Regions from separate parts of the Vibrio taketomensis genome, predicted to be linked through region 1. Evidence: predicted binding sites of a transcription regulator. Region 1 holds the regulator's gene; the other holds the start of a gene.
What was found. Region 1 encodes CRP, which controls carbon source genes, mostly activating them, when cyclic AMP is high. Its sites were predicted from a motif close to TGTGANNNNNNTCACA; they were not measured.
Positions count from the first base shown of each region.

Region 2: a site for CRP is predicted at 1,008-1,023, ahead of recB (exodeoxyribonuclease V subunit beta). Genes of this name have one in related genera too.

Region 1 covers NZ_AP019649.1:238,987-242,176, reverse strand. The annotation lists gene Vt282_RS01130 (YheU family protein) at 1-7, shown strand, start outside; gene Vt282_RS01125 (phosphoribulokinase) at 145-1,014, shown strand; gene crp (cAMP-activated global transcriptional regulator CRP) at 1,367-1,999, shown strand; gene Vt282_RS01115 (DUF1338 domain-containing protein) at 2,054-2,845, opposite strand; gene astD (succinylglutamate-semialdehyde dehydrogenase) at 2,983-3,190, opposite strand, start outside.
Region 2 covers NZ_AP019649.1:682,506-685,695, forward strand. The annotation lists gene recC (exodeoxyribonuclease V subunit gamma) at 1-846, shown strand, start outside; gene recB (exodeoxyribonuclease V subunit beta) at 1,134-3,190, shown strand, end outside.

The DNA.
Region 1 (3,190 bases):
GTTTTAACTGCTTTACGCTTTTTAAATAAAAGTTTAAAAATGTAACCTTTGTGTGTTATACCAAGTAGCTGAAAACGGTGATGCTCTAATCGAGATCATCGCAAAATAACAACAAACAATAACGTTATTTAGACAGGGTTTGTCATGTCAGCTAAGCATCCAATTATCGCCGTAACAGGCTCATCCGGGGCAGGAACTACCACCACTTCTGAAGCTTTTCGTAAAATGTTCAATATGATGGACATTAGACCTGCATGGGTTGAAGGGGATAGTTTCCATCGTTTTACACGCCCAGAGATGGATATTGAGATCCGCAAAGCTCGTGAGCAAGGTCGACACATCAGCTACTTTGGCCCTCAAGCCAACGATTTTCCCGCACTCGCTGAATTTTTCCGTCAATACGGTGCTGATGGCACAGGTAAAGTACGCCGCTATTTACACACCTTTGATGAAGCCGTCCCCTACAACCAAATGCCTGGTACGTTTACGCCATGGCAAGAACTACCGGAAAATAGTGATGTGCTTTTCTATGAGGGTTTACATGGTGGTGTCGTCGATGGTGAGGTGAATGTTTCACAGCACGTCGACTTTCTAATCGGCATGGTGCCGATCGTTAACCTTGAATGGATTCAAAAATTTGTGCGCGATACTCGAGATCGAGGCCACTCTCGTGAAGCGGTGATGGACTCGATTGTGCGATCAATGGATGACTATTTAAACTATATTACTCCGCAATTTTCGCGTACTCACATCAACTTTCAACGCGTACCGACCGTCGATACCTCAAACCCACTTGATGCGAAAGGTATTCCGAGCCTAGATGAAAGCTTCGTTGTAATTCGCCTACGCGGCTTCAAAAATGTCGACTACCCTTACCTATTGGCAATGATTGATGGCTCATTTATGTCTCGTCATAACACGCTTGTTGTGCCGGGGGGAAAAATGAGTTTCGCGATGGAATTAATCGTTCGGCCAATCCTACAGCAACTGATAGAAACCGGAAAAATTGGCTGACAAGTTGTATAGCCAACCCGCCATAAAATACGCGTTTTTGCTAGCGCTCCTCTGCATGCAAAAGTACGCTGACTAAAAGCGCCAACACTCCAAGATTGGTATTTTGGTATCACTTGGTTGTATATAAACACGATTACTTTTCATACCGTGATCATGTGCACGTTTTTGCGTACAAAATTTCAGCGACTACCCGATTAAAATCAAGAAATGATTCGGGAAAAAGGATACTATTTGTAGCCGAAACACAAGATAGCTTGCAGCACCAGATAAGTGCTCTTATCCTAGTTATCCCAATTGGGCATAGGTAAAACATGGAAAGCGCAAGCGTACCCTGCAGAGGAAGTGAGATATTATGGTTCTAGGTAAACCTCAAACCGATCCAACATTAGAGTGGTTCCTTTCACACTGTCATATTCATAAGTACCCGTCAAAAAGCACGCTAATTCACGCGGGCGAAAAAGCTGAAACGTTGTACTACATCGTTAAAGGCTCTGTTGCGGTACTTATCAAAGACGAAGAAGGTAAGGAAATGATCCTTTCTTACCTAAACCAAGGTGATTTCATCGGTGAGCTTGGTCTATTTGAAGAAGATCAAGAGCGTACCGCTTGGGTTCGTGCTAAATCTCCTTGTGAGGTTGCTGAAATTTCATTCAAGAAATTCCGTCAGCTGATTCAAGTTAATCCAGACATCCTAATGCGCCTGTCTTCGCAAATGGCTCGTCGTCTACAAGTGACTAGCCAAAAAGTGGGTGACCTAGCATTCCTAGATGTAACTGGTCGTATTGCACAAACGCTACTAAACCTAGCGAAACAACCTGATGCGATGACGCACCCTGACGGTATGCAAATCAAGATCACTCGCCAAGAAATCGGCCAAATCGTTGGCTGTTCTCGCGAAACCGTAGGTCGCATTCTGAAAATGCTTGAAGAGCAAAACCTAATTTCTGCTCACGGTAAAACGATCGTTGTGTACGGAACTCGCTAATTCACGGATGTGAGTAAGCAAACATTTAAAAAGCCACCTTCGGGTGGCTTTTTCTTAAGAGTTGGTACTCTCAAATATCTTATCCGCTGAGGCGGCGACAAAACCGGAATACAGCTCGCCGTTAGGCATTGGATAGCGCTTAGCAAACTCGTAAAAGCCACCGGGCAATAACACCACACCATCCTCAAACTCGACTTGAACTTTATCAGCCATGGTAGCGGATTGCTCTAGTAAAACGTCAGCTGAACCCTTCACTTCACCACCGGATTGATTGATGACAAACCCTGATGACTTAAGATAATCATTAACCTGTTGCACCTCAGCAAACTGAGTCAATTGATTAACACTTACGGTAAAGTGATTGGCACCATAGCCATGTGCTGCTACCCATGCTGCATATTCGCTCTCATCTGCTAGTAGCATATATTCTTGATGGGTTAACTGCCATGGTCGCCCAGCATAGAGAAACTCGCTGCCCTGCATATATTGAGGCTCAATTTGCTCAACCAATTGCTTGACGATTCGCTGTAACTGCGTTGAACACTCTTCCAGCTTTAACTCACTAATAAACACTTTCGGTAAATTTGCATCAGCATGCTGATAGTGTTTCGCCACCAGCTTTTTGGCAACGAATTGATAATCGCCAGACGCTTGGTAACCTAACTCGATAAATGGTTGTGCCAGCACCTCTAAATTGACAGATGTTAGATTAAAGGTGCGCAGTGCAATATGGTCATTGATGAGGGGTTCATTTTCCTCCAGCAAGCGATGTACGTTGCCAGCAGAAGGACATAAGCGTTCGGTATAGTCATGCCACAATGATTGAAACAGATCATTAGGCGTCAGTGAATTCGACATCATGGCAACTCCTTGTCAAATTGGGCTGAATAGCTGGAACTGATTATTAGTCTAGTTGAGTAATCAGCAAGCTAATCAATTTATTTCCAACTCACGATATGGGTCACTAAACTTCGCCACCCCTCTTAATCAAACCGAATCCCTGGACTTAATATTTCCGGCAACACCGTGCACTCCCCCTCCATTGAAGCCATCGGGTAAGCGCAGTAATCCGCCGCATAGAAAGCACTAGGACGTAAATTGCCCGATGCGCCCGGTCCGCCAAAGGGCGCATCACCACTAGCACCCGTGAGTGGTCTATTGCGATTCACGATGCCGGCACGAATATGCTCG
Region 2 (3,190 bases), 440 kb from region 1:
CCGCTACCTATCATGCCGGATGATGAGCCATTTGTACTTAATGGCTTAGAAAGCTATCAAATGCGTGATGAGTTGCTGCATAACTTGCTTAAAAACCAAGCCGCACCAGAGCTAGTGGTCGAAGCATTCGTCGCTCAGCAGCGTGCTCAAGGTAAGCTGCCGGTTGCCGCTTTTGGTGAGATTGAGTTTGAAACCAACCGCGTGCAAGCTGAGCAGATGTTGGAAAAATTGAGTTTTGTTTCCAATGCGCCAAGTGATGACATCGAAATCAACCTCAGCCTGAATGTGCTTGGCGATGATAAGTTGATTTATTTGCAAGGTTGGCTGACGCAAAATTATCAATCCGGTTTGGTGCGTTATCGCAGCGGTAAAATTCGTTCTCAAGACTATTTAAGTGCTTGGATCGATCATTTAGCGATGTCGGCGATGGGGACGGCTAAGCGCACGCATATGCTTGGCTATGATCGTAAAGAAGGTGTTGTGCATCTGATTTACCCACCGATTGATGATCCTCAACATGCGAAAAGCTTGTTGTCAGAATTGGTTCGCCTGTTTTATAAGGGCATGACAAAGCCATTGGCGTATTTCCCGAAAACATCATTAGCAGCGATCGAAGCAGGCTTTAGCCGCAGTGGTGAGTGGGTCGATGATGAAGACAAATCACTGAAGAAAATGGCGGATGCGTTTAATGACAGTTTTATCGCTCAAGGTGAAGGTAAAGACACGTATATTTCACGAATTTGGCCACAATGGAACGATGAGTTAGCGCAACAAGTTCGCAGCTTGGCCGCACTGGTGATACAGGCGCCAAGATTACACATGCGTGATGCGCAAGATAATGAGTAAGGGAAGTAAAGGAAATAAGTGGCCGCCAGTAAATCATTATTTTGTGTAGGGCGTTCGCTGTACGGCCACAGGTCAGAGGGACCATGATTCGGTTGGTTAGATGATCCGTTTCGATCACTTAACGCGTGGCACGGATATTATGTATTTAGTCACTAGGGTTCTGTGAGTAGGGTCTCATTGCGGGGAATGCACGCCCAAAAGCAGCATTATTATTCTATTTTTGTGCTCAGCTCACAGTTAGTTGTTGGATTTGCTGAGATTTAAGGTTAAATAAAGGTTTGATTTATATGACATCTTCGTCAGTTGTCACACCATTGGAAACCATGACGTTTCCACTGCATGGTGCCAGATTAATAGAAGCATCTGCCGGTACAGGTAAAACTTTTACCATTGCTGGCCTATATTTACGTCTGTTACTTGGCCATGGCAGTGAAAGTTCTCGTCATCAAGTGCTACTTACTGTCGATCAAATTCTGGTGGTGACTTTTACTGAAGCGGCGACCGCGGAGCTGCGTGATCGTATTCGAGCTCGTATTCACGATGCACGCATCGCTTTTGCTCGTGGTGAAAGCAACGATCCGGTGATCCAACCTTTACTTACAGAAATTCGTGACCATCAACAGGCGGCTTCGATTCTGCTGCAAGCAGAACGTCAAATGGACGAAGCGGCGGTCTATACCATTCATGGTTTTTGTCAGCGCATGCTGACGCAAAATGCGTTTGAATCGGGCAGCCGCTTTGACAATGAATTTGTCACCGATGAAAGTCATCTTAAAGCACAAATTGTGGCCGATTATTGGCGTCGTAATTTTTACCCATTACCGCTAAAACTGGCCGGTGAAGTGCGTTCTATTTGGGGTTCACCGGCGGCACTGCTTGGTGACATCTCAGGCTATTTGATCGGCGCACCGTTAAAGCTTTCTGTGAATGCTATGCAAGGTGATCTTGCTGCTCTGCATCAAACCAATCTTGAGCAAATAGACCAACTAAAAAAACAGTGGCTAGCAGGGCAAAAAGACTACCATGATCTTATTGCTAACTCCGGCATCAATAAACGTAGCTACAGCGCCAAATCATTGCCTGCTTGGCTTGCGGCAGTGGACGAATGGGCGAGCAGTGAAACCACAAGTTATGGCTACCCTGAGCAATTGGAAAAGTTTGCGCAGAATGTGTTAATTGAGAAAACGGCTAAAGGTGAAGCGCCTCAGCATGCGGTATTTGCGGCGATTGAAGCTTTTCTCGCTGAGCCGGTGAGTTTGAAAGCACCATTACTGGCACATGCAATTGAGCATTGCCGTACGATGCTTGCTAAAGCTAAGCAACAAAAGCAGTGGCTATCGTTTGACGATCTACTGACCAATTTATCGGCTGCGATCGATAACGATGAGGCAGGGCTGCTCGCCGAGCGGATTCGCACGCTGTATCCGGTGGCAATGATCGATGAATTCCAAGATACCGACCCACTGCAATACAGTATTTTTAGCCGTATTTATTTGCCGCATCCACAATGTGGTTTGTTTATGATCGGTGACCCGAAACAGGCGATTTACGGTTTCCGCGGGGCAGACATCTTTACCTACATCAAAGCACGTAATCAGGTTTCGTCGCACTTTACCCTTGGCACCAACTGGCGCTCAAGTGCAGATATGGTTGCCGCAGTGAACCAAGTGTTTGAGCTACCAGACAGTGCCTTTATTTATGATCAAGACATTCCTTTTATCCCCGTTGCCCCAAGCCCTAATGCCGAGCAGCGCAGTTGGCAATTGAATGGCATTAAACAACCTGCGCTGACTTACTGGCTGCAAGAAGCCCAAGACAAACCGTTGGCAAAAGGTGAATACCTTGAGGCGATGGCAAAGGCGACCGCCGATCAGATTCAAACCATTTTAACGGCGGCGCAGCAAGGTCAGGCGTGTTTTACTAGCGGTAAAGGTAGCGATGCCATTAAAGCTGGCGACATTGCGGTGTTGGTGCGCACCGGTAGTGAAGGCCGAATGATCAAACAAGCGCTGTCAAAGCAGGGCATTGCCAGTGTCTATCTCTCTAGCCGTGATAGCGTGTTTAGCGCCGCGATTGCCCAAGATGTGCAACGCTTATTGCAAGCCGTGCTGACGCCGGAAAATGATCGTGCCTTGCGCGCCAGTTTAGCCTCTGAGTTGTTTGCTCTCGATGCCGGCAGTTTGGATGCGCTGAATAACGATGAAAGCGTGTGGGAAAATGCGGTTAACGAGTTTAAAGAGTACCGTAAACTTTGGTTGCAACGAGGTGTGCTGCCAATGCTGCGAGCGGTGATGAGTAAGCGCCATATTGCTGAGCGATTACTGGAAGAAGAAAATGGCGAGCG